DNA from 4 places in the Clostridium sp. MF28 genome. Region 1 is predicted to be linked to each of the others. Evidence: riboswitches for the same ligand, from Rfam matches in the RefSeq annotation. Region 1 holds a riboswitch; each other region holds the start of a gene.

What was found. A riboswitch is a leader RNA that binds a small molecule or an ion and turns the genes downstream of it on or off. The one in region 1 is predicted to bind cyclic di-GMP.
Region 2: another riboswitch for cyclic di-GMP. It lies ahead of AXY43_RS20425 (sugar transferase); the one in region 1 lies ahead of AXY43_RS26040 (EAL and HDOD domain-containing protein).
Region 3: another riboswitch for cyclic di-GMP. It lies ahead of AXY43_RS24530 (hypothetical protein); the one in region 1 lies ahead of AXY43_RS26040 (EAL and HDOD domain-containing protein).
Region 4: another riboswitch for cyclic di-GMP. It lies ahead of AXY43_RS08515 (hypothetical protein); the one in region 1 lies ahead of AXY43_RS26040 (EAL and HDOD domain-containing protein).

What each region holds. Positions count from the first base shown of each region.
Region 1 covers NZ_CP014331.1:5,898,467-5,906,794, reverse strand. The annotation lists gene AXY43_RS26045 (IS1182 family transposase) at 33-1,643, opposite strand; gene AXY43_RS26040 (EAL and HDOD domain-containing protein) at 1,755-2,966, opposite strand; cyclic di-GMP riboswitch class II at 3,186-3,269, opposite strand; gene gltA (NADPH-dependent glutamate synthase) at 3,531-4,919, opposite strand; gene AXY43_RS26030 (sulfide/dihydroorotate dehydrogenase-like FAD/NAD-binding protein) at 4,919-5,809, opposite strand; gene AXY43_RS26025 (iron-containing alcohol dehydrogenase) at 6,194-7,360, opposite strand; gene AXY43_RS26020 (sigma-54-dependent Fis family transcriptional regulator) at 7,741-8,328, opposite strand, start outside.
Region 2 covers NZ_CP014331.1:4,655,607-4,663,934, forward strand. The annotation lists gene AXY43_RS20395 (ABC transporter substrate-binding protein) at 1-106, shown strand, start outside; gene AXY43_RS20400 (ABC transporter permease) at 106-1,008, shown strand; gene AXY43_RS20405 (ABC transporter ATP-binding protein) at 974-1,768, shown strand; gene AXY43_RS28550 (hypothetical protein) at 1,761-1,886, shown strand; gene AXY43_RS20410 (YveK family protein) at 2,643-3,341, shown strand; gene AXY43_RS20415 (CpsD/CapB family tyrosine-protein kinase) at 3,353-4,069, shown strand; gene AXY43_RS20420 (tyrosine-protein phosphatase) at 4,702-5,466, shown strand; cyclic di-GMP riboswitch class II at 5,556-5,638, shown strand; gene AXY43_RS20425 (sugar transferase) at 5,717-6,388, shown strand; gene AXY43_RS20430 (glycosyltransferase) at 6,557-7,708, shown strand; gene AXY43_RS20435 (polysaccharide pyruvyl transferase family protein) at 8,079-8,328, shown strand, end outside.
Region 3 covers NZ_CP014331.1:5,537,166-5,545,493, reverse strand. The annotation lists gene AXY43_RS24565 (PTS transporter subunit EIIC) at 1-375, opposite strand, end outside; gene murQ (N-acetylmuramic acid 6-phosphate etherase) at 390-1,310, opposite strand; RNA gene ssrS (6S RNA) at 1,685-1,877, shown strand; gene AXY43_RS24550 (SIMPL domain-containing protein) at 1,982-2,674, opposite strand; gene AXY43_RS24545 (hypothetical protein) at 2,839-3,303, opposite strand; gene bioB (biotin synthase BioB) at 3,681-4,643, shown strand; gene AXY43_RS24535 (biotin transporter BioY) at 4,679-5,224, shown strand; gene AXY43_RS24530 (hypothetical protein) at 5,702-5,905, opposite strand; cyclic di-GMP riboswitch class II at 6,023-6,106, opposite strand; gene AXY43_RS24525 (NAD(P)/FAD-dependent oxidoreductase) at 6,976-8,328, opposite strand, start outside.
Region 4 covers NZ_CP014331.1:1,890,989-1,899,316, reverse strand. The annotation lists gene AXY43_RS27795 (hypothetical protein) at 69-233, shown strand; gene AXY43_RS28735 (diguanylate cyclase) at 236-391, shown strand; gene AXY43_RS08520 (aromatic acid exporter family protein) at 564-1,529, shown strand; cyclic di-GMP riboswitch class I at 1,641-1,728, shown strand; gene AXY43_RS08515 (hypothetical protein) at 1,890-2,201, shown strand; gene AXY43_RS08510 (3-oxoacyl-[acyl-carrier-protein] synthase III C-terminal domain-containing protein) at 2,255-3,241, shown strand; gene AXY43_RS08505 (radical SAM protein) at 3,489-4,355, shown strand; gene AXY43_RS08500 (anti sigma factor C-terminal domain-containing protein) at 4,450-4,641, shown strand; gene AXY43_RS08495 (ArnT family glycosyltransferase) at 4,907-6,367, shown strand; gene AXY43_RS08490 (APC family permease) at 6,478-7,833, shown strand; gene AXY43_RS08485 (acyl-CoA dehydratase activase) at 7,928-8,328, opposite strand, start outside.

The sequences.
Region 1 (8,328 bases):
ACTAAAATAAGCCTAGTTAATTTATTCCATAATTAGGCAGTAGGTTTCAATTCATGAAGATGATTCTGAGTTTTTTCATTTTGTATTTTTGAATGTAATTTGTTAATATTGTAACCAAAACAAAGCAAAATAAATTCAGTTTGAACGCTATTTTTTCCACGTGTTAAAAATCTATTGAATTCATAATCACTTTTTAGAACTTCAAATGCTCCTTCGACCTGAATAGATCTATTCATTCTTAATTTAGTTCCAAATTCAGTTGTAATATTTTTATAGGATATTTCACGCTTTTCCACAAAAGTTTTTGAAACCTGCATTTTTCTATTTCCTTTTGCTTTTGTGCATTTTACTTTGTAATCGCAATTATCACAGTTTTCGCATTCATACACAGTTACTTCTGATTTGTATCCACTTGCGGATTTTCTATAAATAATAGAGGTAGGTATTAATTTTCTATTGTTATGACAAATATAAAAATCCGATTCAGCATCATATTTCATATTTTCGCGCTTACTTATATCATTTTTAAAACTTCTTTTTTTCCACTTCTCATAAGTTTGTGGTTTTATATAAGGAGTTTGCTTATTTGATTCTAAGAATAAATAGTTTTCTTCGCTTTCATAACCTGAGTCTGCAATTATATTAAGATATTTACGACCAATTTTTTCTTTCATATTATTAAGCATAGGTATTAATGTTGCTATATCATTTCTATCATCAAATATTCCGACGCCGGTTACGTATTCACTTTCAACTGCGATTTGCACATTATATGCAGGTTTTAATTGACTATTTCTCATATGATCATCTTTCATATGCATGAAAGTTGCGTCTGGATCAGTTTTAGAATAACTATTTCTTTTTGAAAATATTTTTTTACTCAAATTATATTTTTCTTCTCTCTCTTTATATTCAGATAGTTGCTCTGTCCACTTTTGAATTTTGGTTTTTCTTTTACCAATTCCATGAACAAACTCTATGTTTCTTTTCTTTTTTTCATATTCAAGCCATTGAAGAATTTTATCAATATCATCTATTAATGTTTCTTTCTGAACAGTAAATTTTTTTAATTCTCCAAGGTTAATATTTTCTAAAAGAACAAGAATTTTATCAAACATTTTTTCTTCATTTTTTAAAATAGTTTTTTTCCAAACAAATGTATAACGATTAGCATTCGCTTCGATTTTAGTACCATCAATAAATGCATTTTCAAATAGTATTTCATTTTGATTTGCTAAATAATTAACTTGTTGATAAAATAAATCTTCAATTACCTCATTTGAAATATAGTCTTTACGAAATCTACTGATTGTAGCATGATCCGGTGCCTTATAACATTGAAGTAACCACTTAAAATTTATATCTCTTTTGCATGCTTTTTCGATTTTCCTGCTTGAATAAATATTTTGAGAATAAGCATATGATATTATTTTGAACATAATTTTAGGTTCCACTGCCGGTTTTCTTCCAACGGAAGAGTACGCCTTATACAACTTCGTGTAATCTAATCCCTCCAATACATGGCTTAGCAAGCGGACTGAATCATCTGATGGTATTAAATTTTCTAGATTTAATGGTAATATAAGTTGAAAATTATCATTAATCTCAGTATAATCTTTATTGTGTAATTTGGTTTTTAGCATAAGTAAATTATACAATGAATGTGAGTTCTTCGGAATTCACATTTTTTATATCTAAAAAAATGAGCCGCTACAAAACTAACTATGTTAGTTTTGCAACAGCCCCTTATTTTTTTAACTCACAACATCATCTGCCCATTTTATAGCATCTATATAGGCTTCTGCAAGCTTATTATCATTAACCCCTATTTCCTTAGTATAAAACTCAACATTTTCCCACTGACCCTTTTCATAGTTAATAGCCAATTTCAATATTTTATTCAAGTAATTATCTTTTTCAATTAGTCCTTCCTTTATTTCATCATCTATATATAATTCTTTTAAGATCACTTCAATTGAACAATTTAAAATTGCGTCCATAACTGAAAATAATCCTACCATATAAGCTGAATAAACATTATTTTTATACTCACTCATATTACATATTAATTCACATAACTTCGCTCTCTGCAATGAGACTTTTATAAGTTCATCTGTGTTATTTTCCTTTAGATCATTTAGCAGAACTACATATAACCATTTTATAATCTCTTTTCTTCCCAAAAGTGCAATAGCATATTTTATAGATCTTACTTCATTCTTTAGGCAGTATGCAGACGAATTTATCAATTTGATTATTTTATATGATAAACCTAAATCCTTTATTATTAGTTCCTCTAATTTATTAAAATCAAAATCGTCTTTATTAATTAACTTTAAAATTTTTATTGCTGTATCTTTGTTAGTCGGAATGTTTTTTCTGGAAAGCACTATTGGTTTACTAAAATAATATCCTTGAAAGTATGAATATCCTAGTTTCAAAGCCTCATCATATTCTTCTTTGTTCTCTACTTTTTCAGCTAAAAACTTTATTTTATTATTTATTTTTTTTAGTTCAAATACTTTCTTTCTTTCTCCCCCTGTAGTGATTTTAAAATCTATCTTTATAATATCAGCTATTTCTATTAATTTAATATATTTAGTATGGAATACAAAATCATCTAATGCTAATATAAATCCTCTTTTCTTAAGTCTTTTACACGCATCCACAATTTCATCATTTGGTTCTATATTTTCTAAAATTTCTATCACAACATATTCTTTAGGAAGTATGGTTGCTATTTCTTTCTTTATCAATTCTTCAGTAAAATTTATAAATGCCTTCTTGTTATCAGTAATATCTTTGAAGTCAAATGTATAAAATGTATTAGCTATAACCTTTAAAGTTGCTTCATCCCCATTAGTATTGTTATAGAAATTATTTTGTCCATTTCTAAATAGAAGTTCATATGCAACAACTTCATTTTTCCTGTTAAATATAGGCTGTCTAGCTACAAAAATATCCATAACAGTCTCATCCCCTTCATTAATACTTATATACCTCTTAATTTAACCCTTACTGTAGCTGTAGTATAATTGTAATTCATAAAAATTGAAATCTTCTCTCAATGAGCTTACTTACGTAATGCTTAAACTTAAGATATATAAGTTCTTATTTATATATAAATCAAGTAAATTTTTTCACATAAAAAACCAATTAAAACTAACTAATAAAATAATTAATTAATCTTAATTGGTCGGTTGCACAACTAGCTCCAAACCCTTAAAGTGCCCACTTAGAAAGAATTCTTCATAGCTTCCAATTGTAATATAATACATTAATATGTACTCATTTCATATATATGAAATATTATCATCAATCTATAATAAAATCAACAAATAATATCATTAAGAATACTAAATTAGAGATTTTTAAGGAAATTTTAAGATTATTTCCTCTTTTTATAGAGACATTATTTTTATTTTAAAAATAACTTTTCTTAAATATCGTCTAAAATTATAAACAAAAAAAGATTAGTTACATCTATATTTCCTTGTAACTAATCTTCTTAATATATAATATGTTAAATGCTATCTACTTAAATATTCATCTATTGCTGCAGCAGCTTTCTTTCCTGCTCCCATTGCTAAAATAACAGTTGCAGCACCAGTAACTGCATCTCCACCAGCATAAACACCTTCTTTAGTTGTTAATCCATCTTCACTAGCAACTAAACAAGATCTACCATTGATTTCTAAACCTTTAGTAGTTGATGAAATTAATGGATTTGGTGAAGTTCCAAGTGACATTATTACTGTATCTACGTCTAACACAAACTCTGAATTTTCCTTAACTACAGGTTTTCTTCTTCCTGAAGCATCTGGTTCTCCAAGTTCCATTTTAACGCATTTCATTCCTTTAACCCATCCATTTTCATCTGTTAAGATTTCTGTTGGATTAGTTAAAACATCAAATATTACTCCTTCTTCTTTAGCGTGATGTACTTCTTCTGCTCTTGCTGGAAGCTCTGATTCACCTCTTCTATATACTATATGAGCTTCTGCACCAAGTCTTAAAGCAGTTCTTGCTGCATCCATAGCAACATTTCCTCCGCCAACTATAGCAACTTTTTTACCTGCTTTAACTGGAGTATCATATTCTTCTTTAAAAGCTTTCATTAAGTTTACTCTTGTTAAAAACTCATTAGCTGAAAATACACCATTTGCATTTTCTCCTGGTATTCCCATAAACTTTGGAAGACCTGCTCCTGATCCAATGAATACAGCTTCAAAATTTTCATCTTCAATTAATTGATCTATAGTTATTGTTCTTCCCACAATTACATTAGTTTCAATTGTTACTCCAAGCTTCTTTATGTTTTCAATTTCTGCTTTAACAACATCATCCTTTGGTAATCTAAATTCAGGTATTCCATAAACTAGAACTCCACCCGCTTCATGTAGTGCTTCAAATATAGTTACATCATAACCTTTTTTAGCTAGGTCTCCTGCACAAGTAAGACCAGCAGGGCCACTTCCAATTACCGCAACTTTCTTCCCTTTAGAAGGTTCTGTTTGTGATAAATCTACTTTATTTTTTCTTGACCAGTCTGCGGTAAACATTTCTAATTTACCTATAGCTACAGCTTCACCTTTAATTCCTAGTACACAGTTACCTTCACATTGATTTTCTTGTGGACATACTCTTCCACAAACCGCTGGAAGTGCACTATATTTTGCTATTTCTTTAGCAGCACTTTCAAAATCTCCAGTTTTAGCCTTTGATATAAATCCTGGAATATTGATTGATACTGGACATCCCTCAACACATTTAGGATTCTTACAATTTAAACATCTATTTGCTTCTTTTATAGCATCATCTTCATTATATCCTAAACAAACTTCCTTAAAGTTTTTTGCTCTTACTTCTGGAGCTTGTTCAGTAACAGGTGTTCTTTTCATTCTATCGTTCATCTCTATTACTTATCCTCCTTACATCCACAACCACCATGGTTATGAGTGTTTCCTTCTTCATGTTTTAATAATTCTCTTCCTTCTTCTGTTTTATACATAGCTTGTCTTCTCATTGATTCATCGTAATCTACTAAATGTCCATCAAATTCTGGTCCATCAACACATGCAAATTTAACCTTTCCTCCAACAGTAACTCTACAAGCACCACACATTCCAGTACCATCAACCATTATAGGATTTAAACTTACTACAGTTGGAATATTTAATTCTTTAGTTAACATTGAAGTAAATTTCATCATTATCATTGGTCCAATGATAACAGCTTGGTCATATTTCTTACCCTGATTATTAACTAATTCCTTAAGCATATCTGAACCAGTTCCTTTAAAACCGTACGAACCATCATCTGTTGTTACGTAAAGATTTCCAGCAACTGCCTTTAATTCTTCTTCATATATTAATAAATCTTTATTTCTGCTTCCTAAAATAACATCTACAGCTATCCCATGTTCGTGCATCCACTTAACTTGAGGATAAACTGGAGCTGCTCCTACGCCTCCTGCAATAAAGATAATATTTTTCTTTTTCAATTCTTCTAGATCTTCATGAATAAATTCACTTGGTACACCTAATGGACCTACAAAATCAGAAACATAATCTCCAACATTAAATGCTGCTAACTGCTTAGTTCCTTTTCCTATAGCTGCAAAAACTATAGCCACTGTACCTTTTTCCGCATTATAATCTGCAATTGTTAAAGGTATTCTTTCTCCTTTTTCATCATTTTTTATAATTATAAATTGACCTGGTTTTGCTGATTTAGCAACTCTAGGCGCTTCTATATCCATCAAGAATATGTTATTGGTAAGTTCTCTTTTGTTAACAATTTTGTACACTCTTAGTACCCCCTACGCTTATAAATTCTATTGATAATTTCAAATTAAACTTGCTTAGATAGAGCTTGATCTCCATCTTAATCTTAGCTGAGCTTTATCTATCGTCATGTAGCTGTTGCCTCTCACTAAAAGAAGTCAGGGTGTTACAGCTTCTAGACATCAGGTAAGTCAGATAATTGGAATTTTCATCCTTATTGCCTTATTAACAACAAAGACTCTCTGAGGTTGAGAGCCATTGTTGTTTTATTAATGTTGTAACGATTCTTTTAATAATTATTCAATTGTTTATCTCAATAACTTTTTTAAAGTTATATGATTCTTAATGTAAAACAACGTACTTTATCTCTATAAGATTATGAACTAAAAAAATTGCCTTTATTTATCTTACAAATTAACTTTAGTTCCATAGTATGTGCATTCAAATAATTTTTCCATTGTAGCATCATCTATTTCTCTAGGATTTGATCCTGTACATGCATCTAATACTGCATTATGAGCGACAAATGAAAGATTAGCTTTAAAATCTTCTTCAGTAACTCCATACTCTTTCATTGAGTGAGGAATTTCTAACCTATCATTTAATCCATTAATTAATTCGATTAATGAATCAGTTAACTCAGCATCATTGTTTCCTTTTAATTTTAAGGCTCTCGCAATATCTCCATATCTATTTTCGCATTTTGTTCTATTATACTCAATTACATATGGTAAAAATATAGCATTTGCACATCCATGAGGAATATGGAATACAGCACCAACCTTATGAGCCATTGAGTGAACTATTCCAAGTAATGCATTAGAAAACGCCATTCCAGCTAAACATTGAGCTTCATGCATTAGATTTCTAGCTTCTTTATCTCCTTCAAATGATTTGATTAAATTTTCTTGAACCATTTCTACAGCTTTAATTGCTAATGGATCTGAGAAATTTGATTGAAGTGATGCAGTGTATGCTTCTATAGCGTGAGTTAATGCATCCATTCCAGTATGAGCTGTTAAAGTTTTTGGCATAGTTTGAGCAAGTGCTGGATCAACTATTGCTATATCTGGAGTTATGTTAAAATCAGCTAAAGGATATTTAATTTTTTCTGAATAATTTGTGATAACTGAGAATGCTGTAACTTCTGTAGCTGTACCGCTTGTTGATGGAATAGCTACAAACTTAGCTTTTTGTCTAAGGTCTGGTAATCCAAATGGAACAACTGCTTGTTCAAAAGTAAAATCTGGGTATTCGTAGAATATCCACATAGCCTTTGCAGCATCAATTGGTGATCCTCCACCCATTGCAACTATCCAATCAGGCTCAAAGTTTCTCATAGCTTCTGCGCCTTTCATTACTGTTTCCACTGATGGATCTGGTTCAACACCTTCAAATAATTCTACTTCCATTCCTGCTTCTTTTAAATAATCTTCAACTTGTTTAAGAAATCCAAATCTTTTCATTGATCCGCCACCAACTACTAAGAAAGCTTTCTTACCTTTTAAAGTTTTAAGTGCCTCAAGTGCTCCTTCTCCATGATAAATGTCTCTTGGTAAAGTAAAACGTGCCATAAATATTTCCTCCTAAAATTTGCTCATTCATTATTTTGCACAAGTGCAGAATAATAAGTTAATATGTCTATTTTTGACCACATAAATTATTAAAGCAATATTCATGCCAACTTGTGATTATTTTATCAATATATTTTATATTTATGATAATAAAATGTCAAAATACAGGAATACTTTTCTAACAAAAAACTCGTAATTCCTCATAAATATTATATTTAAAGGTCTTAAATTAAGTTATTAAATATATATAAAATAAGTTATACATAAATTAATTGTTAAGCATCTACTCATTTATATAAATAATTTTTAACAAAGATATGTCCTAAAATAATACAGCATAAATTTAATACAGCGTAATATTTTAGGACATGCTTTATAATTTATTTATGTTTTTTTAATTTTAGGTATAGAGTGTTTCTACTTATACCTAAAGTTTTAGCAGCTTTTGTCATATTATGATCATTTATTCTTACAGCTTCATGAATTGCCTTCATTTCTAGTTCTTCTAGATTTAAAGTATTTACCATATACTCAGTCTTTTCAGTATTAACATTCTTAAGTAAACCATTAGTCTTATTGTCTTCCCATATCTCTTTATTTAAAAAACCATCTTTTAATATTTTCCTATCATATGTTTTATCTGTCTCAAAACTTTGATTATCTTCAAATTCCCATAAATTAAAAGATGATCGTCCATCCAAATTTACTATATTCTCAATATAATTTTCAAGCTCTCTTATATTTCCAGGCCAATCATAGTCTAATAACTTATTATATAAACTTTTATCAAGCTCTGGTATTGATTTATTCAGCTGAAAGGATTTAATTCTTAAGAAGAAGTCAATAAGCATTTTTACATCGCCTTTTCTCTCTCTTAAAGGCGGTAAAGTGATTGGAATTACACATAATCTATAGTACAAATCTTCTCTAAAATTTCCTTTTTGAACTTCTCTTTTTAAATTTTTATT
Region 2 (8,328 bases), 1.2 Mb from region 1:
TGATATGTCATTTACTATAAACACTGATGTAGTTAAGAAATTAAATATAACACTTCCAGCAGATATAGAATCAAATTGTAAAAAGGTAACTGGAGGCGTTGAGTAGTGGGTGTTTTAATAAATATTTTAGAACAAGGGCTGCTATTTTCATTAGTTTCAATCGGAGTATATATAACTTATAAAATTTTAGATTTTCCTGATTTATCAGTGGACTCTACATTCCCACTTGGGGCTGCAATTTCAGCAGCTCTTTTGGTAAATGGGGTTAATCCATGGATTAGTATAATAATAGCAACCTTAGGTGGAGCATTAGCTGGAGGAATAACAGCATTTTTGCATGTTAAGCTTAAAATAACAAATTTAATGGCTGGAATATTAGTAATGATAGGATTATATTCTATTAACTTAAGAATAATGGGAAAAGCAAATGTTCCATTATTTAATACTCCTAATTTATTTAAGTCATCAATTCCGGCTATAGTAGTGATTTTGATAATGGTTATTGTAGTTAAAATACTATTAGACTTATATTTAAAGACTAAATCAGGATTTTTGCTTGTAGCTGTTGGGGATAATGAACAAGTAGTTTCATCTCTTGGAGTAAATAAAGATTTGGTTAAAGTGTTAGGTCTTATGATAAGTAATGCATTAGTTGCACTTGCTGGGGCACTAACTGCACAATATCAAGGATTTAGTGATGTTGGAATGGGAACTGGTACTGTTGTAATGGGGCTTGCGGCAGTAATTATCGGAACATCATTATTTGAGAGATTATCTTTTATTAAAGTGACTACCTTATCAATACTTGGGGCAATTATATATAAGGCGGCAATAGCAATAGTATTAAAACTTGGATTAAATGCCAATGACTTAAAATTAATGACAGCCATAATTGTAGTTATAGCATTATGTTCTAATAGCGGTGTCTTGAAATTTAAGAAAAGAAAATCTGTTATAGGAGGTAGTGCTAAAGATGTTAAAAGTGAAACAACTATCCAAAGTGTTTAATCAAAATACAATAAATGAAAATAGGGTTTTTGATAGATTATCATTGGATGTTAAGCAAGGTGACTTCATAAGTATAATAGGTTCAAATGGAGCAGGTAAATCAACATTGTTAAATATGATATCTGGAACTCTTGAAGCAGATTCAGGATCAATATTATTAGATGGTGATGAAGTTATTAATAAACCTGAATACGCAAGATCAAAGTCCATTGGGAGAGTTTTTCAAAATCCATCAATGGGTGTAGCACCTAATATGACAATATTAGAAAATATCGCTCTTGCAGATAATAAGGGAAAATCCTTTGGGCTTAGCTTTGGGATAAATAAAAAGAGGATAGATTATTACAAAGAGATGGTAAAAGAACTTAATTTGGGGCTTGAAGATAAGCTTTATAATAAAGTACAGCTTTTATCAGGAGGACAGAGACAAGCTTTAACTCTACTTATGTCAGTAATGTCTAAACCAAAATTATTATTACTAGATGAGCATACAGCGGCGCTAGATCCTAAAACATCAGAAATAATAATGGATATAACAAGAAATATAGTAAAAGACAGCGGAATAACAACCCTTATGGTTACCCATAATCTTAAACATGCTCTTGAGAATGGTAATAGACTTTTCATGATGCATAGAGGCAAGATTTTAGTTGACGTCAAAGGTGAAGAAAAAGAAAAATTAGATAATAATAAACTTCTTGGACTATTTGAAAAAGCTAATGGAGCAGAAGCTTTAAGCGATAGAACTTTATTTGGATAAACTACCGAAATTATGTGATAGCTTACCGAAAGAAAAGTTATTCTGGTGCTCGGTTGCTAGAGAAAAGGGCTATGGATTTCTAAAAGTAAAAGTTGCATCCATTTTTGCATGCTCCTGAGGCAAAGCTCAGGACAAGCAACAATGGAACAACGTCTACTTAAGAAATCCTATAGCTCTTTTCTCAATGCAACACTACGCAAAAGAATAACTTTTCTTTCTAGTATAGATAATCACTTGAAATTTTTTCCTTATTTTTTGTATTTAAATAATGTTAATATCCTAGATGCAACATGACCTAAAAGCATGCCCCTTATTTCTAGTGTAGATATAAAATAAATTAAAATTCCATTAAAAAATAATAACTATAATGAAGTGGTAAGAAACTTATAGATCTTACTGCTTATTTTTGTTACATATATATCGAAACAAATAACCCCTCATGATGATTCGAAAAAATATCCCAAGAATTGTATCCCTAATTGTGCATTGTGAATTGAAGTAAGAATTGTGAACTGTGCATTGTGAATCGTGAATTGTAAATTGTGCATTGAAGAATGTGAATTTTATAAAAAAACATAACAAGTTTAATTACAAAATATAACTTATGGAAAAATTATTGTAAAATATTTTGTTTTTTTGTGTCTAATTTAAATACTAAGTATAATATAAGAAAAAATTATGATATAATGGTAAATAGTGATGTTATTAAATTTAATTAACTATTTAGGGGGAATATTTTTTTGAGAAGATTAATGAAATTAATGATGTGTGTAATTTTAGACTAAACCTTTACGACTGATTATTTGAAAAAATGATTTAAACCGAAAAAAATGGTACATGCATTTAAAAATAGAAATTATAGGGAGTTTGACAGATGAACGAAGAAAACATAAGAATTGAGGAGTCCATTAGGATCGAAGAAATAATAAATATATTATTAAAAAGATGGAAGATGATACTTTCAATAACTTTACTTGCAACATTAACGGCCGGAATTGTTAGTTTTTTTGTAATTGCACCAAAGTATGAAGCAAGCACAAAAGTATTTATAGGTAAAGAAAAGACAGATAGCAAGGATCAAAATTATAACAATAGTGATATTCAGATGTATCAACAATTATTAAAAACTTATGCAGAGGTTATAAAAACTAATGCCTTAGTTGAAAAAGCTATTAATGCTGAAGGTTTTGATTTAATTTCTAAGGATGTACTTAATGATTTGACTGTTACACCGGCAGCAAACACTCAAATTTTGGAGATAAAATACATAAGTAAGGATAGAAATCTAAGTAAAGAAGTATTAGATTCTATAACAAATCAGTTCATAAAGACATCTACAGAACTTATTCCAAACGGTAATGTAAAAATAGTAGAGCCAGCGGAGCTGCCTGAAAATCCAGCTAGCCCTAATAAGAAATTAAATATTGCTATTGCATTTTTACTTGGACTTATGGTAAGCGTTGGATTAGCGTTTTTATTAGAATTCTTAGATAATACCTTTAAGAGTAAGGATCAATTAGAGCAAATATTAGGAATTCCTGTTATTGGTGCAATTCCTGAAGATTTGGAATAGGAGGATAAAAGATGTTTTCAGCAAGAAAATTACATAAAGCAGTAGAAAATCAGGAATATAGGGGCTTCGTAGTTGAAAAAAAGCCAAAGTCAATAGTATCGGAAGCCTATAGAACATTAAGAACAAATATTCAGTATTCATCATTTGATAAGACAATTAAAACTATTGTAGTTACAAGTGCGGAAGCAGCAGAAGGAAAGTCTACCGTGTCAGGTAATCTTGCATTATCTTTTGCTCAAAATGAAAAAAGAGTTATAATAGTTGATTGTGATTTAAGAAAACCTTCAGTACATAAAAACTTTAAATTATCAAACTTAAGTGGATTATCTGAAGTTCTTATAGGAAAAGAAAATTTAGATAATGTAATACAAAGTCGTAATGAAAATCTTGATATATTAACATCTGGTAAGATTCCACCTAATCCATCAGAAATGTTATCTTCAACTGCAATGACTAATTTAATACAAAAATTAGGGGAGAAATACGATATAGTAATTTTAGATAGTGCTCCACTTCAAGCAGTTACAGATGCTCAAATTCTTTCTACAAAAGCCGATGGAACTATACTTGTTGTAAGAGCGCAAAGAACAAGTAGAGAATCAGTAATTGATGCAAAGAATTTATTAACTAAAGTTGGGGCTAATATATTAGGAACTGTACTTCATGCAGTAGAAAATACTAGGGGTAAATACTACTACTATTATGGAAGCAGTGAAGAAGGTAAGTAGATATCCAAATTTGAACTTAGATTTATATCATAACTTACCGAAATTATAAATATTTTGATTCCGAAAAACTATGAAAATATCGCTGAAGGTTCTAAGCAGCAGGTTGTATCCACTTTAGCATGCGCCGACTTTCCTAGGGAAGCTCGACTCATTACATTCGCTGAGGAAGTTCGAGAACCCAAAATAAAATTTTGGACTCTCACTTCACAAGCTAAAATCGAACAACCTACAGCTAAGAACCTTTAACAGCTCATTTTCAAATGTTTTCTCCACAAATATATTTACAATTTCTAGTAAAGACATGAATTTAAAGTTCTAGCAAATTTGCTTATCTAATAAGTCGGAGGTTTAAATTGGATATATAATTACAGTTTAGCTTCTAATGTAACACTTCCACAAAAGCAAGATTTTTATTTCTAGTATAGAATATATTCAGGCATAGATATGGTTTGGAATATGGATATCTACTTGAAGTGGATTATGAATAAAAATTATAATTTCTAGCGAATTTGTTTATCTAATAAGTCGAAGATTTAAATTGGATATCTATGAAAATTAGTTTTATGAGTATATTTACGGAAAGAAGAGGGAAGCTTTTACTGATTTTTTATTTTTAGAGGAGAGGGATTGTTATGATAGTTGATATTCATTCGCATATAATACCTGGGATTGATGATGGATCTAAGGATATGGAAATGACTTTGGAGATGCTTAGAAATGCGGAAAAAGATGGTGTTAAAGAAATTGTGGCTACTCCTCATTATTTACTTGAGTATGGAGAAGCTACAATTGATGAAGTTAAGAATTATGTGAAGGAAATTAATAATATTTTAGTGAAAGAGAACATAGATATAAAGGTATATAGTGGTCAGGAAGTTTATTATACTGAAAAGATAATAGAATACTATATACAAGGGAATATTGGGACTATAAATGATTCTAGATATATGCTGATTGAATTTCCGATGAGAAAGTTTGATGAAAGTATATTTGACACTCTTTATGAGCTTCAAGTAAGAAATATAGTACCAGTAATTGCACATCCAGAAAGATATATTCCTATTATACAAGATCCTAAGAATATTAATAAGTTTATTAATGAAGGTTATTTATTCCAAGTAAATGCTGGAAGTATAGATGGAAGATTTGGAGAAAAAGTTCAAAGGACAGCTAATGTGCTTCTAAATAATGGGATATATAACTTTATAGGGTCTGATGCTCATAATATTAATAGAAGAAATACTGGTCTTAGTACGGCTTTGGATTTAATAAATAAAAGCACAATCAAGGATGTATTTAAAGATAGTTCTGAAAAAATGCTAAATAATGGGGAGATAAAGTTTTCAGGAGAGAAAATTAAAGAAAAGAAATCGATATTTGGATTTTTTAAAAGATAAATTTATTGTTAAATGTCTAACAATGGGATAAATTTCATGAGATGGATTGTCGAATCAATATTAACAAATTATTAATTATGTGGTATAATCTGTGATAGAGAGACGTTGATCCATATGTTTATCTGGGCACTTTATATATGGTGAGTTATTAGTGCAACCGGCTTTGATTTATGTTAAGGTTGGTTGCTTTTTGTGAATAATAAGGGGAAAATTTGTTCGTTTGGTGATAATGAGCTTTAGGGGGAGTAGTATGCAGCAGTTAGAATTTAACAGTGAGGAAGTTTTGTTTAAAGAACAACTGGAAACGGAAGACAGCAGAATAGGATATTGTTTTTTAAAGAGAACTATGGATGTGTTTTGTTCATCTATTGGACTTATAATTTTAAGCCCAATATTTTTAGTTGTGGCCATTTTAATAAGATTAGAATCAGAAGGAAATTCTATCTTTTCGCAAGAGAGAGTCGGAAGAAATGGCAAAAAATTCAGGATGTATAAATTTAGATCTATGGTGGCCAATGCAGAAGAATTAAAGGACAAGCTAAGTGCTAAAAATGAAATGGCTGGACCAATGTTTAAAATGAAAGAAGATCCAAGGGTAACTAAAATAGGAAGATTCATAAGAAAAACAAGTATAGATGAATTGCCACAATTAGTTAATGTCTTAAAAGGTGAAATGAGTTTAGTTGGACCGAGGCCATCACTTCCAAAAGAAGTAGTGAAATTTGAAGATTGGATGATGGAAAGATTAACAGTTAAACCAGGACTAACTTGCTACTGGCAAGTGTCTGGAAGAAGTGATATTGGCTTTGAAGATTGGATGAGATTAGACGTTAAGTATGTTAGAGAGAGAAATACTCTAGTTGACATAAAGTTAGTTTTAAAAACATTCGGGGTGTTTTTTGGTGATGAACATGCGAGATAGATTCATTTGGGCAGAGTTTGATCTGTGACTCAATAAATATAGAGAAATATTGTCGTAATTTTAATAAAAAAGTTTCAGATATGGTAATGGCATCTAAATTTATATCGAGTTAGCAACTATTTAATGTCCATAGATTTTATAGAAAAAGAATTCGAAGGGTAGAGGATAATGGAGACTAAGAAAAAGAAGATTTTATATATTGTTGAAGCCATGGGCGGAGGTGTGTTTACATACATCGTTGATCTCGCTAATGAGCTAGTTAATGAGTATGATATGTACATTGCATACGCGGTACGTCCACAGACTCCATCAGATTATAAGGATAATTTCGATAAGAGAATCCATTTGATCGAGGTTAAGAATTTTGGTAGAGTAATTAATCCTGTGAAAGACATAAAAGCTCTTAGAGAAGTAAAAGCGATTGTCAAGAAGGTTAATCCAGATATTATTCATCTCCACAGCAGTAAAGCGGGGGTAATTGGAAGACTTGCTTTTAATGGTAAGAAAAATCCTTTGTTTTATACGCCTCATGGTTATAGTTTCTTGATGCAGAACTACAAATTTGCAAAGAGAATGATGTTTAAGATAATTGAAGCTGTATGTGCTAAAAGAAAATGCACGACCATCAGTTGCAGCGAGGGTGAGCATCAAGAGACTTTGAAACTTACCAAGCGTGCTACTTATGTAAACAACGCAGTCAATCTAAATGATTTGCAGAAGATGATTGATCAGGTGGAAGTGAAAGAACATCCTTATACAGTGTTTACGCTGGGGCGTATTTGCCATCAGAAGAATCCTGCGCTATTTAATAAGGTTGCGGAGGCTATGCCGGATGTAAAGTTTCTTTGGATTGGTGAGGGTGAACTAAGAGAAGAATTAAAAGCACCTAATATTGAAGTTACCGGGTGGACTGAGCGAGGAGAGGCGTTAAGAATGTCTATGAATGCAGATGCATTTATCCTGACTTCTTTGTGGGAAGGCTTGCCGATGAGTTTGCTTGAGTCCATGTATATGAAGAAGCCTTGTGTGATTAATAATGTGATCGGAAATAATGATGTTATCCACAATGGTGATAATGGTTATGTCAGTGATTCTGTTGAGGATTTTGTTAGGGGAATTAATGCGATAAGAGAAGGAAGAGCACAGGAATATGTAGAAAAGGCTTACAATGACATGTTTGAACTTTATGATATTAAGGCTCAAGCAAGATCATACATTGAAATTTACGAAAAAACAATTCTAGGAGGAGTATATGAGTATGAAGGGAAAAAGATGAGGTTTTTGGAGCGCTTGGTACAGAAAGATTCTTTATTGAGATAACACCACCTATCAATCCCACGCAGTCCTGAAGCCTATAACCAGAATGACATGCATGAAACGGGTATTCGTTAAAGATAATTGCTCCATGAGCGCAAAATGAGTTCTCTGAGTTTTGTATTCTCAAAAGTATTTCTATATTTCAAGAAGGCTTAGAGCATGGATTCATAGTTTTCTCAGATGAGGGTGGGTATTGATTAGAATGATTCATAGATTGGAATCCAGTCGCCGAAGCTGGAATAAATTTGTAAAGGTACAATAAGTAATGAAGGCTATAGCGTAGATGGGAGTCATTTGAATCTTAGCGGTAAAAAATGGAAAAGGATGAGATTAAAATACGAATTCATATTTTAATAGAAAGGATTTACGAGGAATGAATAAATATGTGATTATACCTGGATGTTCGGATTTAAACAGAGGAGATCAAGCACTTGTATGGGAGACTAAACGATTCGCAGAGGATTGCGGATTTAATGGTGAATTTTATCTGACTTCAGAAAGAAATGAGCCTATCGAGCAGAGTAAAGGAAAAGGCTTAAAAATAATTCAACCGATTCTTGAGCATCCTTCTAGAAAATTTAAAAACAAAGAAAATATAAGTTATACAAAAAAACTGAAGATTA
Region 3 (8,328 bases), 360 kb from region 1:
AAATAATGGAATCAAAGGAATGAAGACATTTCCTAGTTTTTTAAGAATATTCTTAAACTTAGTATCATTCTTTTCCTTCAATTTAGCCTTTGTTTCAGCTACTGCATCTTCTCCTATAACTACCTTTGTCCCTACTAATTTCTTTACTTCTTCAGTTACTTTATTAACCTTTCCTGGTCCATAAATAACTTGTAGTTGTTCTTTTGTCTCAACTATACCAAGAACTCCTTCTGATTTCTTAATTGCTTCTATATTAGCTTTTGAAAAGTTATTTAATTCAAATCTACAGCGTGTCATACAATTAGTAACTGATTTTACATTATCTTTGCCTCCGACTAATTCTACTAATTTTATAGCAATCTCTTTATTTGTCATAAATCTCCTCTCCTTTACTTATTATCTATTTCTTGTAACGCTTTAGCTATATAACCTTTATTTTTATCCAATTTAATTCTCGCCTCATCTTTATTTAGCTTTGAAAGTATCATAAATATTGCTAGTTTGACATCGTAATCTGTTTTATTTAGTGCTTCTGTTGCCTCTTCCATGTTTATACCCGTTGCTTTACAAACTATTCCTTTAGCTCTTTCAATTAGCTTTTCATTTGTAGCTCTTAAATCTACCATTAGATTTCCATATACTTTTCCAAGCTTAATCATGACACCAGTTGATATCATATTTAATACTAGCTTTTGAGCTGTCCCAGACTTTAGTCTCGTTGAACCTGTTACAACTTCCGGACCAACTACTGGTGCAATTGAAATATGGGCCTCCTTTGCAACATCTGAATTTTCATTACAAGTCACTGAAACTGTTAACGCACCGATTTCATCAGCATACCTCAATCCTCCTATAACATAAGGGGTTCTTCCGGAGGCTGCTAGTCCTATTATTGTATCATTCTCTGTTATATTTTTACTCTTTAAATCTTCCACTGCTAATTCTTCTGAATCCTCTGCTCCCTCTTTTGCTCTAAATATAGCTTCTTTTCCCCCAGCTATAATTCCTTGCACCAATTCTTCTGAAACTCCATATGTTGGTGGACATTCTGAGGCATCTAATACGCCAAGCCTTCCTGATGTTCCTGCACCTATATAAATTAATCTTCCTCCTCTATGAATTCTTTCAGCTATCATATCTATAGCTTTTGCTATTTTAGGAATCTCTTTTTCTACAGCGTTTGCTACCTTTTTATCCTCATCATTCATGATTTTTACCATTTCTAAAGTCGATACTTTATCTATATTTATTGTAGTTTCATTTCTGCTTTCAGTTGTTAGATTTTTTAAATTTAAACTATCCACATTCATCGCCTCCATATAAAACATTTAATTTTGACTACGTTTTCACTTGATATATACATCATAACATTTTTGAAATTTTGTTTCAATATATTTTAAAAAATATATTATTTTGTTTCTAAAATATAATTTAATTATATCATCTGTTCTCTATGCCTCTAGGTTTAACAAATTTCTTTATACAATTTTGTTATATTAATTCTAAACAACCTTAATAAAAACCGCTTAAATGCCTTGTGTAAATACTAATACAAATTATCTATAAACATTAGCCTAAATTATCATAAAAATCTCTTGCATAAGAAATTTAAATATGTTATTATATCTTCACGGCCTAAGAACAAATGATATTAAGTTGTTCAAGTAGGCTTATATATTGATTATAAATTCTGGAATATTCGTTAAGCTCTTATTTTGAACCTACACTTAAAATACGGGAGTTCAATTATCTAGATGTGGAAATGTACTTTCATATGAGTCCTTTTACGGCTTTGAAGGCGATTGAATCATCTGTGAGAGCACCCACCTATCGAAGGATAGGGGTCAAAATTAGAGTACCGGTATTTTGGATATTATATAGGACATTCTATGCCAATGCTTAATGTTAAGCATTGGCTTTTTATTTTCATGAATTAAAACTAAAATAAATGTTTAAGAGCTCAAATTAATCTCTGCTCTTTTTAGTAATTATTTTTATTATCCACATATGTGAATATAGCCTCTATATCTGCATTTATAATATTTTCTCCTGCTTCAATAGGGGTAGTATTACTGGTAGATTTAAGAGTCATTACTAGTGGTGTACTAGTGGTCTCATTTTGTTCATTTATTTGAATTGGTATAATATTCAACTTTACTTTAAGTTGATCAGCTACAACTCGTGCTTTATTTTGAGCATCTTGTAGAGCTCTTCTTAACGCTTCATAATAATACTTTGTTTCATCTGAGACAATAAAGATAATCCCAGTTAATGAATTTGCACCATTGCTTACTGCAGTATCAATTACTGCACCTACATTATTAATATTACTAATTAAAATCTTCAAATTGTTTATTACTTCATATCCTCTAAAAACCTGCTTTCCATTGATGTAATCATAATTTGGCCGTATGCTATAATTTTCGGTTTGTATATTCTTAAGAGGTATTCCCAATGCTCTTATACTATTTATAACTTCTTGAGTTATCTTAGCATTCTCCTCCTGCGCAACTTCCAATTGCAAATCTTCAGTTATAACTCCAACGACTATTTCTGCTAAATCTGGTTTTACACTTACCGTTCCTTTTCCTATAACTTTTAGCTTATTAGATGAGCATTGATCATCGTTAAAATCATTTAAGCTATAGATACCGCCCTGCCCTAAAGTATGCATCTCATTTTCCCCTTCAAAAAATTAATCATTAATTCATAATATGATGAATCACTCGAAATGTCTCTAAGCTACATACATCAATCTTTGGAATACTTTATGGTTAGAAAAAGTCTTAAATTCATCTCAAATTTAAGGCTTAAATATACTTTACTGAATTCAAGATCCTAAAAAGAATAATGCTTTTCCACCACTTCTCTTGTAAATCCATAATCAATGATGACTGGCTTTCCATCAATCATTCCCCAACTGCTTTTCCTACAAAAATCCCCCAATAACAACCTATAATTTTTCTTTATTTCTTGCAATTCCTGAGTTTTTAAAAATTCATCCCTATTCGATACATTAAAATACTTCCATACATATAAAATATCACTTATCTTGCTTGCTTTTTGCATTATAAGTAAGCTAAAGTCACTTGAAACTTGTATAACTTTTGCAAATAACTTAGTATGATCATTATCCGAAATGATATATTCAGCTTTATTTTGTGCTATTCCAGCCTTATTTTTTGCTATCTTCAAAACATATCCATTTCCTAAATCGAATGCTTTCCTGCCAGAACCTGAACCAATATATTTATAATAGCCTTGTTTTATATTAAGCATAACTTTATCAAAATCAATAGTCATTCTAGCACCTACTCATAACTATATTTTAATCTATTCGAACTCTACATATTACATTACTCTATTCTATTAAAATTTGTTCTTATTAAACTAAACTTTATTTTTATTAGTGCTATGCAATTTCTTATATAGATTAAAATAATAAATCAACATTTGAATCTCTAGCAAACCAAGTGCTCAATTAAGAGCATAATATAGAAACTTAATTGCAATATATTATATATACTTATAAAATATTTTGTTAATCCATTGGTTTTATATGCATATATTAAGCACAACCAATATTGTTAACTACATTTTCATATCGAGTTGACAATATTAAATATTAATTATATACTTGTCTTGAAATTATTTAATAAATTGGGGCGTGGTAAAATTATATGGAAAAATTAGCAGAAGAAATTATTAACGGAAGACGATTAACTAGATCTGACGATTTAGAATTTTTATTAACTTGTGATTTAAAGAAAATTTGTGATGGTGCTAATAAAATTCGTAAAACACTATGCGGAGAAAGCGTGGACCTTTGTACAATTATTAATGGTCGCAGTGGAAAATGCAGCGAGAACTGTAAGTTTTGTGCTCAATCAAACCACCACAAAACAGAAATTAAAGAATATGATTTTTTAGATCCTAATGTAATTTTAAAAGACTGCAAAAAAAATGAAGCTAATGGTGTACATAGATACTCTATTGTTACAGCAGGAAGAGCTTTAGTTGGGAGCGATTTTGATAAAGCTGTACAAGCATACAAAATGATGAATAAAGAATGTTCCATCAACCTATGTGCATCTCACGGTTTTTTAAGCGAAGAACAATTTGTACTTTTAAAAGAAGCAGGAGTCACAATGTACCATGCAAACATAGAAACTTCTAAAAGAAACTTTCATAATATTTGTACTACTCATTCATATGATGACAAGATTAAAGAAATTAAACTAGCGCAAAATGCAGGTTTAAAAGTTTGTTCCGGTGGTATTATAGGAATGGGTGAAACTTGGTATGACAGAATTGACATGGCTATAAGCTTATCAGAACTTGGAGTTATATCTATACCAATAAATATATTAATGCCTATCAAAGGTACTCCATTAGAAAATTTAAAGAGGATTTCTAATGACGATATCTTAAGAACGATTGCTATTTTTCGTTACATAAATCCAACAGCTTATATTCGTATGGCTGCCGGAAGAACTTATTTTGAAGATGGCGGCATAGAAATTTTTCAATCTGGAGCTAATGCAACGATAACTGGTGATATGCTGACTACTGTAGGTAACAATACATGCCAAGATAAAATAATGTTGCAAACACTCGGTTTTTTAATTAAAAAAGAATTATAGAAAAGAAATATAATATATAAAGGAGATTTAAAATTATGGAAAATATACGTAGAACTAACGCACGTCAGTTAACAATAATCGGAATAATGAGTGCTTTTATATGTACATCTGCACCATTTTCAATTCCTATTGGTATAGTACCAATTACATTAACAAATTTGGCAATTTACCTTACTATATATATAATTGGAAAAAAGGAAGGAACAATTAGTTATCTTATTTATCTTCTCATAGGTGCATTGGGATTGCCCGTTTTTTCAGGATTCTCTGGTGGATTTACTAAATTAGCAGGGCCAACAGGTGGATATTTAATTGGATTCGCTTTTATGGCATTTATAAGTGGAATATTCATTGACAAATTTCCTAATAAAATTTTTATGTGCTTTTTAGGTATGCTGATAGGTACACTAGTAACCTACATGCTCGGAACAGTATGGCTAGCATATGTTGCACATCTACCATTTAATAAGGCTCTAACAATTGGTGTTCTTCCATTTATTCCTGCTGACCTCGCAAAGATGGTAGTTGCATCACTAATAGGGCCTCAGATTAGAAAAAGAATTAAAAGCGCTGGATTATAATAGTTAAAATATATATATTCGCTAAAAAGGATTTTCTTTAAATTATAACATTAAAGAAAGTCCTTTATATTATAAATCATTCAAATTCACTTCTACTTTTTTCTAACTTCTCTAAGTATTCTCTCACTTATCTCTTCAACTTCTTCATTATTCAATCCTTTTCTTTTAATAGCATTAGCAAATATATTTGTTATTTGTTCCCAATCACTAATTTTCTCTGAATGTAATTTTATCTCCTCTAATAGCTCATATACCTTTTTATTTATACCATTACTCTCCTCGTCAAATCTACCATATTATTATAACAAAAAAATAAGAATCATAAACAATATTTCTAATGTCCATGATTCTTATTAATTAAACCTCTTTATGAGAAAAGTCTGTAATTATTTTATTATCATCATCTTCCGTTTTCTTTATTTTGCCTAATTTAATCTTAATAGTTAGTGTCATGTCTTCCCTCTTCCTACATATTAATTAACGTGAATAATTAATCTTTATATAAGTATTATTTATTATTTTATAATTGAACTTCGCTTTTATACTATCAATACTCGATATCTTTTCAATATAGTACATATCTGCTAAAGTTAAATCTCTTAACTCTGCAACAAATTCAAATTTAGAACACTTTTCCAAATTATCATTTATAACTTTCATGATTTCATTATGTATCTTCATAGCATATCACCTCTCATATATATTAACTTTAAAAAACTATTTTATTTACTTTTAACTCTATTATGTTTAGTTCAAAAATATAAAAAACCAATCAAAACTAATTAAAAAAATTAATTAGTTTTGATTGGTGGGTTGCATCATTAACTCCAAATTCTCAAGATGCCCAAATACAGAGAATTTTTCACAGTTCCCAATCTTTGTATATTTATGTTACTTTATGTCTTTCTATGTATATATTATAACAATAATATAAGAAAAATCAACATTAAATGCAATATTTACCTTACAATAATTGTTACATATTTAAAGGTAATTATTAAATGTATAAAAAATTTTATTTACTGTCCTTAAATATCATATTTAAGTTTATTTTAATATAATGTTTATATTGAATTAACATATTTGTTATAATCTTGTAATAATTATCAGCTATAATAAGAAAATAAGATAATTTCTTATTAACTATTTATCCTTCTATATAAAATCGTTTATGGGTAACTTATTTATGTATTGTAATAAGTTACCCTTATTAATTTTATAATTCTCATATAGATATCCAAATTTAAAACTAAACTTATGTGATAACTTACCGAAATCATAAACTATACTTAGACTATGAAATGTCTTCCAACCAGAAATGAGTAATATACTTTTGTGGAATGTTTCATTGGTAATTTTGATGGATGTGATTCTTTGGCTATAAGTTGTTCCAAATGTGCTAGTTCAAAGCTTGTTCTTTGAGACTAGCACTTTGGGTGCAACTTTTATAGCCTTAGAATCACCCATCAGAATTACCTAGAAACTGGAACAAAAGTATGTTACTCATTTCAGCGAGTTATATGCATAAGTTAAGGTCTTAGTTGGGTTATCTATATTTCTTTATACAATTTATAATCTTAACTTTAGGTTATTACTAATAACACATCATTTAAATTAATATATCTTTTATAAAAAAACAGCATCCCCCATAATTTTCATAAAAAATTATGTAGAATACTGTTTAATGAATGTTATCATTCCCTGAATTTATGAATACTTTATATTAATACAACTTAGTATTTTCAATATTTTTAAAGTTTTCTACCCATTATCACACCCATGGCTGATGCCATCATAAGTCCTCTAGTCCATCCACTTGAGTCACCTAAACAATGTAAGCCTTTTATATTAGTTTCGAAATTTTTATCTAAATCAATTCTATTACTGTAGAATTTTATTTCTGGGCCATATAATAATGTTTCTCTGCTTGCAAATCCTGGAACTACTGTATCCATGGCTTGTATGAAGTTTAAAATATTTGTCATAGTTCTATATGGCATAGCTGATGTTAAATCTCCAGCTTCTGCATCTGGTAATGTATGTCTAACGTTTGATTCATACAATTCCTTTTCCCAAGTTCTCTTACCATCCAATATATCTCCATATCTTTGGACTAATATTTTTCCATTTCCCAACATATTAACAAGTTCTGCAACCTTCTGACCATATTCAATTGGTTCATTGAAAGGCGCTGAAAAATTATGCGAACTTAAAATTGCTAAGTTTGTATTATCAGATTTCTTATCTTTATAAGAATGTCCATTAACTATTGCTAAATTATTATCATAATTCTCTTGACTTACAAAACCACCTGGATTTTGACAAAAAGTCCTAACCTTATCTTTAAATGGTGCTGGATGCCCTATAAGTTTAGATTCGTAAAGTACATTATTTACACTTTCCATTACTTCATTTCTGAGCTCAACTCTAACACCTATATCAACTGGCCCTGCACTATGATTTATCTTGTGTTCAATACACATGTCTTTTAACCAATCAGCACCTTTTCTACCTGTTGCTACAACTACTTTATCTGAAAACATTTCTTCATCATTACTTCTAGTTAATGAATCTGTTATTAATACCCCAGATACTTCATTGTTTCTTATCAAAAGATTTTTAACTGTTGTATCAAATTTAATTTCAACACCAGCATTTAATAGATGTTTTTGAATCTTCAAATATATTTCTTGAGCTTTTTCAGTTCCTAAGTGTCTTATTGGACAATCTACTAGCTTTAATCCACCTTGTATTGCTTTTCTTCTTATTTCTTTAACTGCTTCATTATTTCCTACACCTTCAACTTTAGTATCTGCTCCAAAATCCAAATAAATTGAATCTGTATAATTTATGTATTCTTGTATTAAATCAGCTCCTGCAAGTTCAGGTAGATCTCCACCTACTTCATAGCTTAAAGATAGCTTTCCATCTGAAAACGCTCCTGCGCCAGAAAATCCAGTAGTAATATGACAATAAGGTTTGCATGATACACACTTTTTAGTCTTATCTTTTGGACAATGTCTCTTATCAATGCTCTTTCCTGATTCAACTAAAAGGATTTTAGATTGAGGTTTTTGTTTCTTTAGTTCATACGCAGTAAATAT
Region 4 (8,328 bases), 2.1 Mb from region 1:
TATAGTTAATAAGTAGGATGATTTGTTTAAAAACAAACTATTTAGTATTAGTAGTTTAGGAGAAAGCAATGGAAAAGAATTCAGTTGGATATACCAAAGTTATAAAAACGATAAGAAAAAGATATATGTTAGCATTGTGCATAATTATTTTGGCATTATTACTAAGTCAAATAATAGTGCAATATAATATAAATAATGAAATGAGCTATTCTCGGATAATCAATAAAGATTAAAAATAATAGAAGATTCAGATGGTAAAACATATAAACTAGAAATAAGTTTTGGATCAACTAGCTATAAGCTGAGTGAAGCAGATAATTTAGAGGAGCTGTTAAGGAAAGCTGATTATAAAATGTATGAAAATAAGAAGTTAAAAAAGGTTTCTAGGTAATGAAATATATGCCTCTTATAATCTCAATGAAGGAGGTATATATTTCATTATAAATCTGGAACACGTGTGCAAAAAGCGTTATTTAATTAAGATACATATGAAAGGCAAGCTACATGCAAAAGTGAAGATTATATAATGAATAAGAATTTAAGCATGGTAGGAGAAAGTAAAAATGATAAAATATTTACAATCTAAAACTCTTAAAATGGCATTATCAGCTACAATAGCAATTATTATATCAAATTATGTTGGTTTACAATTTGGAGTGACTTCAGGAATTATTGCAATCCTAAGTATTCAAGATACAAAAAAAGAATCTTTATTAGTTGCAGGGAGAAGAATAATTGCTTCTGCATTAGCCATTCTTTTGTCGTTTATGCTATATTTATTACTTGGAAATAACCCAATCATATTCGGATTATTTTTAATTATATTTATACAAACAACAATAATTTTAAAAATAGAGGAAGGAATGGTAGTTGGATCTGTATTATCAACACATTTACTTACAAGCACAAATATAAATATTTCATGGATTATAAACGAAGCACAATTAACTGTAATAGGAATTGGAGTAGCAATGATGTTTAATTTATATACCGCATCATTGGAAGAACAATTTGAAAAAAACAAAGAAAGAATAGAAGATTATTATAGAGCTATATTATCAGATATGGCAGTAAGCCTTGTTACTCAAGCTGTACCAATTTATGAAAAGCAAATATCAGTGAGCGTTGAGGAATTAATTAATAAGTCTAAATTTATGGCGCAGATAATAAATAATAACCATTTATTTAAAAAAAATGATTATTATTTGAGTTATATAGAGATGAGAATAATACAGCTAGATACAATGAAAAGAATGAAGAGGCATTTCTCGAGATTTTATATGACTTATGATCAAACTAGAATATTATCAGAATTTACAAATGAAGTTGCAATGAATCTTAAGGAAGATAATGATTGTGTAGAGCTTATAGATAAACTAAATTTGCTTAGGAAAGATTATGAAAAAATGGATTTGCCTAAAAATCGAAACGAATTTGAAAATAGAGCGTTATTATTTCAGTTTTTGAATGATTTAGAAGATTTCCTAGTTATTAAGAAAGAATTCAAGGAATCTTTTCAAAATAAGTAGAAATTATAAATATAACTTACTAAAATTAGTTTTAATGCCATTAATGGTAAAAATATTGGTATAAATATTGAAATTTATCAAAAATAAGTGTAAAATTATGCATATCATATGCATTGATAATAGCACACTTGCCGAAAGGTAGGGCCGCAAAGCTATGGGTCTAAAGAAATTCATTTTCAATGATTGCCAGGTTGCCAAAATGTAGTTATATAAACATTAGTCATTTGTTTATTTTTGGTGCCTATTAATAATTAATAGGTACCTTTTTATTTTGATACAAAATCATTGAAATATGTGTATATGGTAACAATTTAAATAAAGAAAGGTTAGGTGTAGTAAATGAAAAAGTATCAACTGTCTTTGGACAAAGCAAAAAAGGAGATTAATATAAGGATATGGGGAATGTTTGAACCAAACGATGCTAATAGTTTTGTTGAAGATTTTAGAAAAGAACTATCTCCTATACAAACTTCAGAATATGTATTGAATTTTGACGCAAGAGAGTTAAACGTTTCAAGACAAGAGATGTTACCAATGTTAGAAGGATGTTTTCAAATGTACAAGGCTTGCAAGTTTGTAAAGGTTATAGCAAATGTTGGTAGCAATATTACTTTAAAGATGCAATTATCAAGAATAAGTAGGAACACTGGATTGGTAATTGAAATAATTTAAAATGATACATAATTTATAATATTAAATTGAATTACATTAGCTAGGAGATTATTATGGGAATAAGACTAAGTTGTATTGATGTTTGTCATGCATCAGAAGTTGTTTCAAATGATATTTATTTAAAACATTTTGAAAAACAAGATAAAGATGTAGAACATTTATTAGTAGATATAATGGGTAGAGATAAACGATTTATGTTTAATGAACAGGAGACAACTTTATCTCTAGCAGTAAAAGTAGCAAAATCAGTATTAGATAAGGCTAACTTGACAGGTAGTGATATAGATGTACTAGTTTATTCATCTATATTATCGGAATATGTAGCACCAGCAACATCTATTTTAATACATAAGGAATTAAATGCAGGAAGAAATGTAATGTGTTTTGATATGAATGCTAATTGTGCTGGCATGACTGTTGCATTAGAGAATATGTCAAATTATTTAGAATCGTCGAAGCGAGCTAAAAGAGCATTAATTATTGGTTGTGATGATGTTGATTCATTAGCTGACCCAAATAATGAGCTTTGCTATGGAAATTATGGACATGCTGCATGTGCAATAATTTTAGAAAAAGTTGAAGAAGAGTGTGGGATAGTTGATGCAGAATATTATATAAACACAGAGGAAAGTCATAACATTATGTATCCAAGTGAAGGATTCTCTAATTTTTTCAAATCAAAAGATGTAAGCGAACTTTATCTGAAATGGTTGCCATTTGATGGTGGGGCATGTGTTTATCCCGCAGCAGAGATTGCTAAAAAGATGCTGAAGAAAAATGGCTTAGAAAATGAAGATATTAAGATGTTTTGCTTTTCTCAGTTTGCGTTTATAAATATAAAAAATATAAGACAACTTTTAGATATAGGAGAAGATAAGAGTATCTATATAGGAAATAAATATGGATATACTGGAACTACTAGCCCTTTCATAGCATTGTATGAATCGATAAAGGAAGGTAAAGTTAAAAGAGGTGACTATGTAATTTTCTGGACTATTGGATCTGGTTCTCAGAGTATAGTTATGTTATATAAATATTAATATTAGAAAACGCACTTCATAAATATAACCTTCTGTAGTAAAATCTATAGAAGGTTATATTTATGAGTTTGATGCTATCATATGAAATGCAAGTAAATATACTTCGGATAAATATATATTAGAATATCACTAATTTAAGAATAAATGCTTATAAAGAATTTAATGAAGTAGAAATATATATGTAGATAGTGTTAGAACTTAAAAAATACTATATTAATTAAAGAATAACAGGGGAGATGGTTTGATAATGTACGATTATCCACTATATAGGCCTCCAAGTGAAAGTAATAGTCTTATAATACAAGTAACTTTAGGGTGTTCTCATAATAAATGTAATTTTTGTAATATGTATAAATCTAAAAAATTTACAATAAAATCTTTGGAAGATATTAAAGCAGACGTAAATTACTTTAGAGAAATGTATTCTTATGTAGAAAAAATATTTTTGGCAGATGGTGATGCTTTAATCATTCCAACGGAAAAATTAAAAGAAATATTAACGCTTATAAGAAATACATTTTCTGAATGCAGGAGAGTAACGCTTTATGGGTCACCAAAATCAATATTAGGTAAAACTCATCAAGAGTTGAAAGAACTTAAAGATTTAGGTTTATATATGATATATATGGGCGTTGAAAGTGGAAGCGATGAGGTTTTAAACGATATAAATAAAGGAGTGAGTAGTAACGAGATAATTGATGCTGCTAGAATAGTTAAAAATGCTGATATCTTACTATCAGTAACAGTTATAGCTGGAGTTGGTGGAATTGAAAAGAGCGATATTCATGCAATCAAAACAGGCAAATTAATAAGCGATATGGCTCCAAATTATTTAGGCGTATTAACTCTTATGGTTGAAGAAGAAACGGATTTATATAATAAAATATTAAGGAAAGAATTTAAACTTCTAAGTGATAGAGAAATATTAAATGAGATAGGGATATTAATACAACATATTAATGTCAATGAATCAGTTACATTTAGATGCAATCACGCATCAAATTATGTTTCTCTAAGAGGAAGTTTACCAGAAGATAAAGAAAAATTGCTTAATCAAATTAACTACTATTTAAAAACTAATCAAATAAAACAAGAGGAATATAGAAGATTGTAAGCAAACAATTGAAGTTAATAATCCAGCATTCGATGTTATTGGGATAAAATCTATTGATGGAGCGGGAGAGTTTAGAAGTGATACAGATGGTAGAATGCAGAACTTTAAGGCAGCGATTAAACAGTTAAAGGATATAGGGCATACTCAGTATATAAAAAATATCGATGAGAGTGATATTAGAATAATTGGAGCTGTAGTGGTTGGAAGTCCAAAAGAACTAAAGGCAATCGAGAACAATCCTATTATAAAACATGCTGTCTTAGGTACTGTGGTTGATAAATATTAATTAAAGGGAAAAATTTAATTTTAGTGGTAATAATGTAATAGTTGATTATAAAAGTAACTTTTGGTTCTAGACTGAAAGTTACTTTTTTATTCTTTATGAATTTATATTGTAATGAAATCTGTGGACATTGTGTTCCTTGTGAGTGTAAATTATGGAAAAGGACGATTCACATTTTTAAGAATGTATATATTTTTCAAGCTAAGGTTAATATAGTAAATGATTTTATGAAATTAAAATATTAAGTATATTACAGGGAGAGCAAAGTATGAGCATGTTTAGAACAAAGTTAATTGATAATATTATAGGGTTTGTTGAAAAATGTTACTACATTATATTAATAGTTATATTGTTAATTGCATCCTTTAATATATTTTACAATTTAGGTGTCATTCCCATATATAGCTGGGATGAGGCACGACATGGTGTTAGCGCTTATGAGATGATAAAAAATAGCAATTATATAGTAAATACATATGCTTATAAAAATGATTATTGGAATTTGAAACCACCAATAAGCTTTTGGGCAATAGCTATGGGATATAAAATTGCAGGATTTAATGCTTTAGGACTAAGAGTATTTTCTGCATTTGCAGCAATAATAACGATAGTACTTGTAGCAATTTTTAGTTTCAATATATATGGGAGATTGACATCTCTGATTGCGACAATTGTTTTAACAACAACAATACCATTTATTACAGAGCATTGTGCAAGAACGGGAGATGCAGATGCAATATACGTTTTATTTTTTACAATATCAGTAATGTCTTTAATTTTAATGGAAAGGAGTATTAAATGGCTATATGTATTTGGATTATCATTTTCAGCAGCTTTTTTAAGTAAAAGTTTTCATGCAGGTAATATCTTTTTTATAGGAATATTATATTTAATATTTAGTAAAAATTTATTTAAATTAACATTAAAGCAAATTCTGGCATTAGTATTAAGTGCATCTTTTCCGATTCTTATATGGGCAATCTTGAGATATTCCAATGACGGAATAGCTTTTTTTAAGACTATGATAGAATTTGATTTGATGGCAAGAACATCAAGACCTTTAGAAGGACATATTGGAGGAAAGTGTTACTATATTGAACATTTGCAATGGTCATATTTTTACTGGAATCTTGTATTCGTAGGTGTTAGCATGGCATATTTAACTATAGCCCATAGATATATTACGGATAGGAAACTAATAAATTGTAATTTGATAATATGGCTGTCGATGATTATTCCGTTTATATTATATACTATTTCAAAAACGAAAATTTCATGGTATGTTTTACCGATATATCCTGCCGCAGCAATATGGATAGGATATGCATCAGGTTTTATATTAAAAGAGCGTAATAGAAATTTTGCTACACAAATAGTATTGGTTGCTATGATTATATTATCGATATATAAAAGTGAAGAAGTTATAGTAACTAGAATTTTAAATCCAAAAGAGGACTTGAGTCAAGAGCTTATTAAGGAAATCGGAAACTTGCCAGAATATTATGGAGAAAAAATATATGTAAATCATTTTGAGCAAAGCTATTGGCTGGATAGTGAGCTTTATGCAGATTTGACTCCGCTAGAAGGTGGTATAGAAGGATTTTTGAAAGATAATAAAGATAAAACATTATTGTTTATTAAAAAAGAAGATTTCGACTCACTTGGAAATGAAAAAGATAATTTAAAAGTTATACTTGAAAATGATGAGGCCTATATTTTTGCAAAATAATATAATTATGGTTTTTGTTGACGAAATTCATTACGAATTATACAATAGAAAAAGTGTTTTATTTAATATTATATATATAAAATTTAAAATTGAGTCAGGAGATGACTAGCATGAATGAATCAACGCAAAAGAATAAGGAAACTGTTATTCCTAAAGGTTTAAAAAAAGAAATAGGACTTATTGAAGCTATTACTATAGTTATAGGTGTAGTTATAGGGTCAGGAATTTTCTTTAAGGCGTCATCAGTATTTAAAAATGCAGGTACCCCAACTCTGGGAATAATGGCTTGGCTGATTGGTGGATGTATAACTATAGCTTCAGCTTTAACCGTTGCTGAAATTGCAGTAGCAATTCCTAAGACAGGTGGAGTTTTTGTTTATATTAAGGAATTATATAGTGAAAAATGGGCATTTTTATTTGGTTGGATGCAGACTTTAATCTATGTGCCAGGGGTGGCAGCTGCATTATCAATAGTTTTTGTTACTCAAGCAACGTATTTTATTCCAGATCTAACACCAATGATGCAGAAAATATTCGCTATATGCATTCTATTTTTTGTAATGGCTTTAAATGTTCTATCATCAAGACTTGGTGGGAAGGTTCAAGTAATTTCTACAATTGGTAAGCTTGTTCCAATAATTTTTATTGTTATATTTGGATTAATAAATGGTACAGCTCATGATTTCTCGACAACTGTATTTGCTTCAAATACATCAGGAGCAGCAGGATTCGGAGCTGCAATACTGGGGACTCTATGGGCTTACGACGGATGGATTAGCGTAGGAAATATGGCTGGGGAGCTTAAAAATCCAGAAAAAGATCTCCCAAAGTCAATAATAATGGGATTAATAGCAATAATAATAGTGTATATATTAATTAATGTAGCAATAATAAATATAATGCCAGTTAACGATGTAATACTTTCTTCCAAGCCAGCTTCGGATGCAGCGGTAATATTGTTTGGAAATATGGGAGCTGCCTTAATCGCAGTAGGCATAATGATTTCTATTTTTGGAGCGCTAAATGGATATCTAATGACAGGGGTTAGAATACCTTTTGCTATGGCTCAGGATAATCTTTTCCCTTTTCCTAAATTTTTTGGGAAAATCAATGAAAAATTTGAGACTCCTATAAATACATTTGCTTTTGAAGTATTACTAGCAAGTTTATATGTATTAAGTGGATCTTTTGACAAACTTACAAACTTGGCTGTGTTTGTAATGTGGATATTTTTTGTTATGTGCGTATGTGGGATTTTTATATTGAGACGTAAACATAAAGAATTAAAAACTTCATACAAAGTTCCTTTATATCCAATTGTTCCATTGATCGGAATAGTTGGTGGGCTGTACATATTAATAAGTACTTTTATAACAGATTCATTAAGTGCAATATATGGAATAGGAATAACTTTAATAGGTCTTCCAGTTTATTTTTATATAAGAAAAAAATATAAAAGAGATTAATATTATATTGCAATACAGACTAAGTAATTAAAATCAATCGCTTAGTCTGTATTTTTTATCCTTAATTATGTAAGAAACAATTATGTTTTTATGATTAAGCACCTTTAGTAATATTTTCATTAATGGTATTGGTCCATTTTCCACAGCGATCTCCAAAGCATCCTATTATTATACTATCATCTTCTATTCGTACAACTTCGCACCGATTAGAGCAGCCTTCACATTCAAAGCTAGTGGATATAAAACTAGAATCAGCAATATCAAAGCCTCTAAAGTTAGTAGCGCCGGTCTTGTCAACAGTTTCTTTAGCAATAATTGCGGCACCTATGGCGCCCATAACATTATAATGTTCAGGAATGTATACTTCACATCCTAAAGCTTTTTCAAAAGATGCCTTCATACCCTTGTTAGCTGCTACACCACCTTGAAAGAATATTTTAGGGCATATTTCTTTTCCTTTCCCAATATCATTGAGATAATTTCTAACAAGGGCTT